DNA from 3 places in the Psychrobacter sp. AOP7-B1-25 genome. Region 1 is predicted to be linked to each of the others. Evidence: predicted binding sites of a transcription regulator. Region 1 holds the regulator's gene; each other region holds the start of a gene.

Region 1 (4,578 bases):
TCAACCATCAGTAGCAACGTCGAGACACGGCAAAGGTATTACATAGACAAAACTATACTTACTGTCTATATCTTTGATCACAAGGATATATATGGGGGTAAAAGCTATAGATAACAATGCGATACATACGTTATGAGACGAAGCTTTTATAATAGAACCTCAAACAACATCAAATACATAAGAGACATTAATGCTAGCAGATGGAAACAACCAGCCTCCCAGACCCTCTTTTTTTAGTCGTTTAATCAGCCTATTGATTAAGGCTATTGTATTGCTAGCACTATTATTTGTCTTCGATAAACTGCTACCCAGTATCAGTCAACAAACACAGTCATTTGTGGTTGCCAAATGGCAGCAATTGAGTCTATTGCAACAAGAGCTGCCGACAGAAAACAGCTTACCTAGTCCACTACCAGAACGAAACCTGACCGATACTTGGGGCGCTGCACGTAGCCAAGGTCGCTCCCACGAAGGTATCGATATCTTTGCGCCGCGCAATACTCCCGTACAGTCGACTACGCAAGGGGTAGTAAGCAAGGTTGGTGAGAATACGTTGGGTGGTCGTGTGGTCGTGGTGGTAGGGCCAGGCGGTGCAGGACATTACTACGCTCATCTAGAAGACTATGCTGACATCTCCCCCAATGACTGGGTAAACCAAGGCGACGTGATAGGTTATGTGGGTGATAGCGGTAACGCAAAAGGAACGCCGCCACACGTGCATTATGGAATCTATATTAACGGCAGTGCGGTGAACCCTTATCCACTTCTGCAAAAGGATTGATAGATATTTGAAAGTATATCGTTGTATTAAGTTTATATTAACCAAAAACTGCTACCGAAAAACTATCCTTAATATAGGCCAGAAATTACATTAATTGGCCGTAGCAGATCTTACATAGTTTGAGGGAAATACCACACTAAATGTTGATCCTTCCCCTTCTACTGAATCGATTTGCAATTGCGCTTCGTGCTGGTGCAATACGTGTTTTACAATCGCTAATCCCAACCCTGTACCGCCCGTTGCACGGCTACGACCTTTGTCAATACGATAGAAACGCTCTGTCAAACGGGCGATATGCTCTGGCGCAATACCGATACCATCGTCTTCGACAGCGAAACGACAGCCATCAGACGTCCTTGTCCAACTGATAGTAATATTGCCACCCTTTGGCGTATATTTTATTGCATTGATTACTAAGTTAGACAATGCGCTATTCAAATACATCTCTGATCCGTACAACCCGTCATACGTATCTATATGCAAATGAATAATGTGTTTGTACGCTTGGTTGTACGCTTGTGCATCGTCGTAGATATTGGTCAGCAGCTTAGTCATATCTATGTAATGCAGCTCGTGCGATTCTTCAATTTCGATCTTAGACAGTAGTAGTAAGTCATTTACGATTCTGTTCATACGGGCAGTTTGCTGCGTCATCAGCTCAAAACCGCGACGCCATTGCGGCGGCATATCTGGCTGATCGGAGAAATTTTCTAGATAGCCCATCATTACAGTCAATGGTGTTCTAAGCTCATGCGAGACATTCGCCACAAAATCCTGACGCATTTGTTCTAAGTGCCGCAAGCGGGTCACATCGTATACAAACAACAGTTTTTCATCGCCGAAAGGGGTCAATTCGCACTTCAAGTATCGGCTACGGTCTTGCCATGACTCTATATGGACGCCATCGTTAGGTATCGTTGTACCTTCATAGTACTGGCGGAACTCAGGTACGGCGATAAAGTCAAAGATGTTCTGACCCTTATCCTCTGGTTGCAGTAGCAATAAGTCTTGCGCTGCCTGATTCCACCACTCTAGCCCGTCATTATCATTGAGCAAAATCACGGCATCGCGCAAGGCTCGTAGTGCACTGCCTATTTTTTTGAGTTGCTCTGCCGTACTTTGAGTAGAGATTTGCTCTAGTAAAGCTGATTGCTCACTTTGTGCTGGCGCTATCTTGTCCATTTCTTATCCTTACCACTATCCGCTGCCTCAATATTGCTGCGGCGTTATTTGTACAAGATTAACTCGGCTCAATCAGGCTAGAAAATCGATAGCCTGTTCCACGTACCGTTTGTATCAATGTATCACACTCATAAGGCCGCAGTAACTTACGTAGACGTTTGATATGCACATCGATGGTTCGATCTTCGATATATACATTGCCACCCCATACCTGATCGAGTAGCTGCGTTCGTGTATAGGCGCGCTCAGGGTGGCTCATGAAAAATGCCAATAGGCGATACTCTGTAGGTCCAACATCAACGATTTTACCTGCAGCTGTCACACGTTGGCTTTTGGTATCTAGACTTAGTTGACCAATTTCGATAGGTTTGTCGCTACTCATCGCGCTACTACGACGTAGTACAGCCTTGATTCTAGAAATCAGTTCACGCGTCGAAAAAGGCTTGGTCATATAATCATCTGCGCCTGCATCAAGACCATGTACCTTACTGTCTTCTTCGCTTTTTGCCGTTAACATAATGACGGGTATTTCAGAGAGTAGCTCGTCGTTTTTGAGCATGCGACAAAAATCCACACCGCTCTTGTCACCAGGTAACATCCAATCTAACAGTATTAACGACGGTCTATGATCGACTACTTGCTGATGCGCCTCTGACACGTCAGCTGCTTGCAAGCTATCAAATCCAGCCATCTCTAGCGTCATGACAACCATTTCACGAATCGCAGGCTCATCTTCAACAATCAAAATTTGCTCATTATACATAGGACATTCTCGGTGTTAGCGGACAAAATCTAGCATGTAAAAAGGCGATATATACTCACCAGTCTCTATCTATTAAACGGATTAATTATGACAGCTTGATGACACTCTAAAATCAGATTTCTAACAAAAAATTAAGCGGCCCATCATTGACGCTCGACACTTGCATATCCGCACCAAACTGACCAGTTGCTACGTTCGAATGCTTGGTTTTGGCATAATCGACCAGTTGTTCAAATAACGCTTGCGCAGCAGCAGGTGCCATCGCACCACCAAAGTCTGGTCGACGTCCTTTGTCTGTTTTTGCCATCAAGGTAAATTGCGAGACTAATAACAGCCCACCACCAACCTGCTGAACGTTTTTATCCAGTTTACCAAATTTGGCAGGATCGTCATCGTTTTCAAAAATACGATAGGTCAGTACTTTATCGATCATACGCTGTGCAGCAGCAAAATCATCTTCGTGACCCAAGCCGATATACGCCAATACCCCATGCTCAATCTCACCAATACACTGTTGGTCAACGACCACACTAGCGCGCTTCACCCGTTGTATGAGTGCTTTCATTTACTGATTCCTTAACGATTATGGCCATACAATAATATGCTGTCCATGATAAAATACCGTCATTAACTTGACTATTATTTATTATATTACACCTTATTTTGGTAGCCTTATTATGAATGTATTTACCACCTTACAACAGCTTGTGCCGCAGCAAAAGCTCAGTAAAGTCGCTGGACGTTTGGCCGCCAGTCGCCACCCTTATGTCAAACGCACTTTTATTCGTAGCTTTGCCAAAGCTTATAACATCAGCTTAGACGAGTACGAGCGCCAAAGCCTGAACGCTTATGAAAGCTTCAACGATTTTTTTACCCGCGAGCTTAGAGAAGACGCTCGTGCCATCGACGCTACTGCAAACGGTATCGTGAGTCCTGCAGATGGTATTATCTCTCAGCTAGGACAAATCGAAGATCATAAACTACTGCAAGCAAAAGGTCGTCACTATGATATCGGCCAATTGCTTGCTGATAGTGAAGATGGCAGTTATTTTGCTGATGGTAGTTTTGCGACCATCTACTTAGCACCTAGTAATTATCACCGTGTGCATATGCCATTTACTGGCACATTGACCAAGACTCGCTATGTCCCTGGCACCCTGTTTTCGGTCAACAATACTACGGCGGCTAATGTGCCAGATTTGTTTGCGCGTAATGAGCGTCTGGTCTGTATGTTTGATACCAAGTATGGCAAAGCAGCTGTTGTAATGGTTGGCGCTATGATCGTTGCTGGTATTGAAACTGTCGCCACTGGCAAGATTGCCCGTACTGACGACATATTCGAGTCCGATCATGACATGCAGTTTGCGGCAGGCGAAGAGCTTGGACGCTTCTATTTGGGCTCAACGGCTATCGTAGTGTTACCAAAAGCAGCAAAGGCCGACTGGCTAGAGAGTATGCAAGCCAACGGCATCGTGCAAATGGGTCAATTGCTAGGAATGGCGAACGCTCAATAACATACTTATATAAAAACACTCAAAATATTAGCTCAGTTAAGCGTACCTCATTATGCTTAACTGACTTTTTTATATCGGTTATCTATGTAGATTTATGCGTCAATCAGCCAGCCCTGCTGAGTGGCATATTTAATATTACGTGAGAGCCAATCATGGATAGGAGGAAAGCTGTCTTTAATAAATGCATGAGCACCCTCCACCTGCGAGCGCGTGACGCCAAGCTCAATCCATGTTGTGCCGTTGGTATTTAGATTAAGTAAAAACGGCAATAAGCGATCAACGACTCTGAGCAACTGGCTCTCTTTGCTACTTCCTGTTTCTTGTGCTTCCCAAACTTC
Region 2 (4,578 bases), on a different contig from region 1:
AACACAGGTTTCTTAGACCGTACTGGCGATGAGATGCATACCAGTATGAATGCAGGCCCGTTTGTACCGAAAGGCGAGATGAAATCGCAAGCATGGCAGCCTGCTTATGAGCAATGGAACGTCGATATCGGTCTAGAGACAGGACTACAAGGTCACGCGCAGATTGGTAAGGGGATGTGGGCTAAGCCTGATGAAATGAAAGAGATGATGGATACCAAAGCCGATCATCCGAAGTCTGGTGCTAGCACTGCGTGGGTACCATCACCAACGGGCGCTACCTTGCATAGCATACACTATCATCAAGTGAGTGTGTCTGATGTACAGGACACGCTAAAATCACGCGAGCGTGCGAGTTTAGATGACATCTTAACCATTCCATTAGCAAAAAATACCGACTGGACTGACGAAGAGAAGCAGCAAGAGCTTGAAAACAATGCTCAAGGTATCTTAGGTTATGTCGTACGCTGGGTAAATCAAGGCGTAGGTTGCTCGAAGGTACCAGATATCAACGATGTAGGTCTCATGGAAGATCGTGCTACTTTGCGAATCTCGAGCCAACATATTGCCAACTGGTTGCATCATGGCGTAGTCAGTGAGCAGCAAGTGATGGATACGATGAAACGTATGGCCAAGGTCGTCGATGAGCAAAATACAGGCGATGCTGACTATCAATCGATGGCAGATGATTTTGATGGGTCTTATGCATTCAGAGCCGCCTGTGATTTAGTCTTTAAAGGACGTGAGCAGCCTAGTGGTTATACGGAGCCATTATTGCATCAAGCACGTTTGGATCTAAAAGCAAACGCTTAGATTTATAGGGTAAATAAGATTAATATTAGGGCATACTAAACGAGCAAGTATGATAATTATTCTTGCTTGTTTGTAACTGTTAAATGTGTCAGAAATAAGTCATAAGGATGTTGTAAGCGCTATTTATTTATCTATAAATAGCGCTTTATTTTGGTCGATTAGTTAATATCCATTACAATAATTTAAGACTATTAGTATTGGTATTAACCAGTGGTATTCGTATCTAATTGAGTAAATAGAAGTTTTTTAGCGATTGCTCAAATATGAGGCGTTATTTGTTATTCGATAATGGATGTATCGAAAAAGCAAAAAAATATGTTGCAAATTATGTCAAAGTTGATATGCTTGTACTCGAAGTATGAGTTTGGTAACGGATGTTACGCACGGAGCAATAAAGACCAAACGTTACATGGCAGTTGCGTTGTTTAATCCCAGTCATGTGTGTCATGGTTTTTTACCTTACTGTAATAGCAATTCGCCACACTTGTTTCTGACTAATCTCGGTAGCCAGTTACACATTATATCTTTGAGGATTTGTGACGATACCATTATGGGCGCCAGCTAATAATAGCTTGCTCATTACTACAATTGTAAAGTGGAGATACCCCATGAAAAAACTACTTTTAGCTACAGCAATCGCAGCCCTATCTGTATCTGCAGCCAATGCAGCACCAACTGTATATGGTAAAGCATTCGTTACTGCTGACTACATCAACGCTGACCGTGATGGTAGTGATGATTTATATGACGTAGATAGCGATTCAGTACAAGTTAACTCAAACATTTCACGCCTTGGTTTCAAAGGTTCTGAAGCGATTACTGCTAACACTGATGTTATCTATCAGTTAGAATATGGTATCGCTATTGATGGTAATGATGACAACATTGGTTTCAAAAGCCGTGATACCTATCTTGGTCTAGACAACAAAGACTTTGGTCAGTTCCGTTTTGGTCGTAACTACTCAGTAACTGACTACATCAACAACGTGACTGTGACTGAAGGTTACTGGGATAACCTAGGTGTTAGTAACCTTGATATGGAAGGCGATGTACTTGACGCTGTAACTATGGCTGATGGCGGCCGTGTTAATGACTCTATCGTTTGGATTGCGCCTAAATACAACGGCTTGCCTTTAGAGCTTGCTCTACAATATGGTGCTGATGAGACATTCGTTTCTGACAGTGATGACCGCGACAGTGGCTACGGTGCTTCATTAATGTTTGACCAAGGTACTGGCTTCACTGCTGGTGTTGCGTATGAAAAAGACATGAGCCAAGCTGGTGATCTTCTACGTGGTAGTGCAACTGTTGATCTAGGTAAATATATGACTGCACCAGTTATGCTAGGTGCTATGTATCAAGTAACTGACTTCGATGACGGTGCTGAAGACGAAAAAGGTTTAATCGTAAGTGCTGAAATGGGTCTAAACAACTTTGCTCGTCCAGCCTCTGTATACGTACAGTACAACGGTACTGAAAACCTAGCTGGTATTGACAACCGTGATTCAGATCAAGTAGTTGTAGGTGGTAAATACAACTTCAAAGACAACATGATTGCTCATGCTTATATCGGTAACAACTCTGCCGAAGACGGAGCTAGCAATACTGATCTTGATATCTTCGCATTGGGTGGCGGTCTAGAATACTTATTCTAATATCACACTTAATTAGATTATAAGAAACTCATCCTTCGGGGTGAGTTTTTTTATGTCATAAAAAATCATAACCAATATGTAAACTTTGGTTTTTTCATCTTACTGTAATATTTGCTTGGTAAAGTTATGTCTAAGCAGTTCTTATGGCTCGCTATATATTATGGTTTCAAAGGCATACAACCTAAAACTATTATATATCTAATGATCTTAGACCATTTATCACTCAAATCGTAAAGTGGAGATATCCTTTGAAAAAATTACTTTTAGCTTCAGCAATTGCAACGCTATCAGTTTCTACTGTTCAAGCAGCCCCAACTGTCTACGGTAAGGCATTTGTGACTGCTAACTATGTCAATGCTGAACTTGATCGCCAGTCGATGGATTTGCCAAATGATGCTATCTATGTCAATGAAGACAACGACTCTGTACAAGTTAGCTCACACTCTTCACGTTTAGGGTTCAAAGGATCTGAAGCAATAACTGCCAATACAGACGTCATCTATCAATTAGAGTACGGTATCAAAATCGATGACAGTGGTTCAGATAACATTGGTTTCAAAAGTCGTGACACTTATCTGGGTTTAAACAACGAAAACTTTGGTCAATTTCGATTCGGTCGTAACTACTCAGTTTCTGATTACATTAACAACGTGACTGTAAATGAAGGCTATTGGGATAACATTGGCGCAAGTTCTTTAGGTGATAGCAATACACTAACTGAAGCTCTTACTTTGACTGATGGCGAACGTATCAATAACTCAATCGTATGGATTGCGCCTAAATACAATGACTTGCCAGTAGAACTTGCATTACAGTATGGTGCTGATGAATCGTTTGTCTCTGATAATGATGATCGCGATAGTGGCTTCGGCGCTTCGTTAATGTTTGATCCAGGTGCAGGTTTTACCGCTGGTGTGGCTTACGACAAAGATATGAGTGTCACAGGTGAGATTCTACGCGGTAGTGCTAGTGTCGATTTAGGTAAATACATGGCTTATCCAGTGACGCTAGGCGCGCTATATCAACAAGTAGATTTTGATGACACTAACGATGAAGAGAAAGGTTTGGTCGTCAGCGCTGAAATGGGTTTGACCAATTTCGCACGTCCAGCTTCTGTCTATCTACAGTATGACAAAACTGAAAACTTAGCAGGCCTAGGTGGTAATGATTCAGACCAAATCGTATTGGGCGGTAAATATGAGTTCAAAGACAACATGATTGCACATGCTTATATCGGCAAAAACTCAGCAGATTTGGAAAATGGTCTGCTAGTGGTTAGAAACTATGACGATAATACTATATCTGAAGTTGATGCTCGCGGTGATGCTGATGTGTTCGCTATCGGCGGTGGTTTAGAATACAAATTCTAAATCAGATAGTTTTATAAGTTGTTTATCAAGACTCATCCTTTAGGGTGAGTTTTTTATTGTGTAATGTTTTAATAATAGAAAAATGTTTGCTACTAGTGTAAAAACACAAGAGTTTCAGACAGTTTGCGTTTTTGCCCTATATTTTATGGCGTATTTTTAGTAAAATCCTTCTTTACCAATTACCGACAGAGTACTATGACCAAGTTTATATTCGTGACCGGTGGGGTAGTGTCCTCACTAGGAAAAGGTATCACCGCAGCTTCTCTTGCAGCGGTCTTAGAAGCACGTGGCGTGACCGTCACGATGACCAAAATGGATCCGTATATTAACGTCGATCCAGGTACAATGAGTCCATTTCAGCATGGTGAAGTATTCGTCACCGAAGATGGCGCCGAGACCGATTTGGATTTAGGTTATTACGAGCGCTTTTTGCGTCACTCAAAAATGAGTAAGAGTAATAACTTTACTAGTGGCCGTATTTATCAGAACGTTTTGAATAAAGAGCGCCGTGGTGAGTATCTAGGCGGTACTGTACAGGTTATTCCGCATATTACTGATGAAATTAAAAACAAAATCCTTGCCAGTGGCGAAGGGTATGATATCGCGATTATCGAAATTGGCGGTACCGTTGGTGATATCGAATCACTTCCTTTTATGGAAGCCGTGCGTCAGATGCAAGTAGAGCTTGGCCGTAATAGAGCCATGCTAATGCATCTAACATTGGTGCCATATATTGCTAGTGC
Region 3 (4,578 bases), on a different contig from region 1:
ACTGACTGGCACAGCAATAACAATGGCGATAAATGAGGTAATTAAGGTACCGTAAATAGGTGCTAATGCACCGTATTCATTGGCAACCGTGTCCCAATTATTACTGGTATAAAATCCCAAACCAAACTCTTGAATACTCGGCCATGCTCCAATAATTAGAGACACCAAAATCCCCCCTAGAGATAGAAGGACGAGTATGGCAAACGCTTTGGTAGAATTCACAAATAAAGCGTCATAACGTTTTTGTTTAGCCAGTTGGGACCTTAAGTCTGTCATAAGTGTCTCAGCATTGAATGGGATGAATCGAAATATCAAAAAGATGTATCTCAGGTTTTAACACAACAAACTTAAACGGTATGAGTAAACATATCTATCGAGATGTATTCAACAAATTTGCTGTGTTAAAACCTCTCAAACAACTACCGGAGAATAGTTATTCGAGAGGGTAACTTGTCGGATGCTAAATAGTATTTAGCAGAAACAAATTACTGAGCTGGCTTGTAGACAGGTTGTCCATCACTACCTTGGACTTCATTCCACTTCTCTTTGAACAAGGCTACTGCCGTGTCAGAAAATGGTACGTAGTCTAATGCCATAGCATCATCATCACCTTGGCTATAAGCCCAGTCAAAGAAGTTCAACACGCCAGCGACTTGCTGAGGATTTTCTGGTTGCTTATGTACCAAGATAAAGGTCGCAGCAGCGATTGGCCATGCTTGGTCAGTCTCAGAGTTGGTGATGACCTTATAGAAGCCTTCTTGTTGTGACCAGTCAATATCACCTGCCGCAGCAAATGTCTCAGCAGATGGCTGTACGATGTTGCCAGCTGCATTTTCTAGCGCAGTATGTGACATTTTGTTTTGCTTAGCGTAAGCATACTCAACATAGCCGATAGAGTTTTTCATGCGGTTTACGTAGCTTGAAACACCTTCATTGCCTTTACCACCTGCACCAGTAGCAGAGGTCGGCCATTTGACGGTTTTATCAACGCCAACGGTGTCCTTCCAGTCTGGTGAAACCTTGGCAAGATAATCAGTGAAGTTGAAAGTCGTACCTGAACCATCTGAGCGGAAAACCGTTGTGATTGCTGCGTCTGGCAAGGTCAAGTCTGGGTTCATGGCTTGAATAGCAGGGTCATTCCAGTTACTAATTTTACCCAAATAGATATCGGCCAACGTTGTACCATCTAGCTTTAGTGCACCTGGCTCAACGCCATCAATATTGACGATTGGTACCACACCACCGATGACTGTTGGGAACTGAATCAAACCTGCTTCGTTTAACTCTTCAGGCGTCATTGGTGCATCAGAAGCACCAAAATCTACTGTTTTTGATTGAATTTGTTTGATACCACCAGATGAACCAATCGACTGATAGTTAACTTGGCCGCCGGTCGCAGCATTGTAGTCATATGACCATTTCGCGTAGATAGGCTGCGGGAACGACGCACCTGCACCTGTAATATTCATAGCAATATTTTCAGCAGATTTAAAATCTGACGTAGCAGAAGATGCTGTTTGAGAGGTTGTTTCAGCTGTTGTCACAGCGCTACTGCTAGTGTCAGCAGTTGGCTCTGTCGTATCTGTTGACTGATTACACGCCGTAAGCATTAATGTACAACTGACGGCCACTGCTAATAACGAATAACGCATGTAAGACTCCTGAAGTTTAACAACGGTATAAAAAAGCATTGCTTGTGATATGCGTGTTATCTTGCCAAATCTTTATGACACTTTAATGACAACTTCTAGAATCCTTCATTCGTTTTACATAATATTTGAACAATTTGTCTACAGCCTAGTAATACTAAGCACCCTCACCTATTAACATCAAAAAAATTATTCACGAAAATATTGAACCGTGTGTTTGACACAGAATATTTGTATCCAAATACCATTAGCCGTTGGTACAGAATTTTGTTAGTATGAAGGCTGATTTACAACACTGACAGACTCGGGGTGCGGTGTATTTTTGGCTCACTTTATTAAACTTGCTTTATTAAAGTAGTCGGCTTGATACATTCGCTGAGAGATCACCCGCCGAACCTGATGCGGTTAGTACCGACGCAGGGAAGTCTTAAGCACTTTGTTATTTATGACAAAGGGCGCGTAGAAATACATTTTTATCATCACTACTGTCTTAATATGCGTGATGCATAATCAGACAAGAAGAGAGGATATCAAGCTGCGTCCAATATTTGATGACCACCATGCGCGACGATACTTTTTGGTCGAAGTTGTGTGTTCATGATATAAACTTGTCTAGATGATAGATGCCTACCCCCGCAGATACTGGCGGTGTTGATTTTATTCAAAAACCAACACGCTAGGACAGCATATGACTACTGCAGACACCACCTCAATTGCACCGAAAGCCCAAACGCATAACCCAGCCGACAACACAACGCTTGCTTCAAATGCTGCTGACACGAACAACGTCAAAGCAGATAAAAAAGCAGATGCGCTAAAAACCCCAGCCCACCGTGCCGCAAGTGATGCCCGTTTCGAAGAAGATGCGCGCGACTTGCATCGTACCTTACCTGCCTCAAGAAAAGTCTATATCGAAGGCTCAAGACCTGACATTCAAGTACCGATGCGTGAAATTAGCTTGGCTGATACGCCTGTTGGCGGTGCTGGAGATAAAGACGGTGAGCATAATCCGCCATTTTATGTGTATGACACCTCAGGTGTATATACCGATCCTAATGTCGAAATTGACTTGACTAAAGGTCTACCAAAACTACGTGAAAGCTGGATAAATGAACGCGGTGATACCGAGCAGTTAAGCGGACTGTCTAGCTCTTACGGACAAGCTCGTGCCCGTGACATTACCACCGCCAACCTTAGATTCGCTCATATCGACAAACCAAGCCGTGCCAAAAATGTCGATGGAAAAGCTGGCAACGTCACACAAATGTACTACGCGCGTCGCGGCATTATCACCCCCGAGATGGAATATATCGCTATCCGTGAAACGCAAAAGCAGCATGAACTGACCGATATGCGTCAACACGATGGCGAAAGCTTCGGCGCCAATACGCCTCAAATCATTACTCCTGAATTCGTTCGTGATGAAGTGGCGGCTGGACGCGCGATTATCCCAAACAACATCAACCACCCTGAATCTGAGCCGATGATCATCGGGCGCAATTTTTTAGTGAAAATCAATGCCAATATCGGTAACTCAGCGTTGGGTTCGTCTATCGATGAAGAAGTGTCCAAAATGACGTGGGCCACGCGTTGGGGTGCGGATACCATTATGGATTTATCGACAGGTAATCACATTCATGAAACCCGTGAATGGCTAATCCGTAACTCACCTGTGCCGATTGGTACGGTACCTATTTATCAGGCTCTAGAAAAAGTTGATGGCGTTGCTGAAGATCTAACGTGGGAGATATTCCGTGATACGTTAATCGAACAAGCAGAGCAAGGCGTAGATTACTTTACTATTCATGCTGGCGTACTATTACGCTATGTACCACTGACCGCAAAACGTCTGACAGGTATCGTCTCTCGCGGTGGTTCTATCATGGCGCAATGGTGTCTAGCCCATCATAAAGAAAGCTTTTTATATACGCATTTCGAAGACATCTGTGAAATCATGAAACAGTACGATGTGGCCTTTAGCTTGGGTGACGGCTTGCGTCCTGGTTGTTTGCAAGATGCCAATGATGAAGCACAGTTTGGCGAGCTACGTACGCTTGGTGAATTAACCAAGGTGGCATGGGAGCACGATGTACAGGTGATGATCGAAGGCCCTGGACACGTCGCGATGAACCGCATCAAAGAAAACATGGACTTGCAACTTGAGCTGTGTGCGGATGCGCCTTTCTATACTTTAGGGCCATTGACGACAGACATCGCCCCAGGCTATGACCATATTACTAGTGCTATTGGTGCAGCGATGATTGGTTGGTTTGGTACAGCGATGCTATGCTATGTCACGCCAAAAGAACACTTGGGCCTACCGAATAAAAAAGACGTCAAAGATGGCATCATCACCTATAAGATTGCTGCGCACGCTGCTGACCTTGCTAAAGGTCATCCAGGAGCACAGGCTCGTGACAACGCACTGTCTAAAGCACGTTTCGAATTCCGCTGGGATGATCAGTTCAATCTGGCGCTCGATCCTGATACTGCACGCGAATATCACGATGAAACGTTGCCGAAAGACGCACACAAATCGGCACACTTTTGCTCCATGTGTGGCCCTAAGTTCTGTTCAATGAAAATCACTCAAAACGTGCGTGAATATGCAGCAGGACTGGATAAAGATGCTGCCAACCAAAAAGTAACGCCGCAAACAGGTGACTTAACTGACGCTGGTCATCTAATCAAAGAGGTAGATACAGAGCTTGTCAGACAAGTTGGTGAAGCCACCGCTGAGGAAATTCGCCAAGGCATGGCCGAGATGACTAAGAAATATAACAACGAAGGACGCCAGTTATATAAAGAGATATAGAGTTTTATAGCTCTGTTAAACAATAGTCCTACCAAAAGAAAAGCCCGAGCCTGACTGTCAGGCTCGGGCTTTTTATTTTTGGTTGATACCATACTACTAGACTTTCGACGCCTG

What was found. The regulator PhoB, encoded in region 1, activates phosphate uptake and scavenging genes when phosphate is short. The targets are predictions, from matches to a motif close to TGTCATNAANCTGTCATAA.
Region 2: ACT3QR_RS06130 (porin) is a predicted target of PhoB. The motif match lies at 2,558-2,576, and genes of this name have one in related genera.
Region 3: pstS (phosphate ABC transporter substrate-binding protein PstS) is a predicted target of PhoB. The motif match lies at 1,725-1,743, and genes of this name have one in related genera.

What each region holds. Positions count from the first base shown of each region.
Region 1 is NZ_JBQSVK010000012.1:33,764-38,341, forward strand. It holds gene ACT3QR_RS10135 (M23 family metallopeptidase) at 191-781, shown strand; gene phoR (phosphate regulon sensor histidine kinase PhoR) at 872-1,963, opposite strand; gene phoB (phosphate regulon transcriptional regulator PhoB) at 2,022-2,726, opposite strand; gene dtd (D-aminoacyl-tRNA deacylase) at 2,839-3,291, opposite strand; gene asd (archaetidylserine decarboxylase) at 3,404-4,240, shown strand; gene ACT3QR_RS10160 (HD domain-containing protein) at 4,333-4,578, opposite strand, start outside.
Region 2 is NZ_JBQSVK010000005.1:2,732-7,309, forward strand. It holds gene ACT3QR_RS06120 (malate synthase G) at 1-810, shown strand, start outside; gene ACT3QR_RS06125 (porin) at 1,419-2,465, shown strand; gene ACT3QR_RS06130 (porin) at 2,714-3,835, shown strand; gene ACT3QR_RS06135 (CTP synthase) at 4,031-4,578, shown strand, end outside.
Region 3 is NZ_JBQSVK010000002.1:158,738-163,315, forward strand. It holds gene pstC (phosphate ABC transporter permease subunit PstC) at 1-276, opposite strand, end outside; gene pstS (phosphate ABC transporter substrate-binding protein PstS) at 486-1,652, opposite strand; TPP riboswitch at 1,945-2,089, shown strand; gene thiC (phosphomethylpyrimidine synthase ThiC) at 2,338-4,464, shown strand; gene ACT3QR_RS03320 (fructose bisphosphate aldolase) at 4,561-4,578, opposite strand, start outside.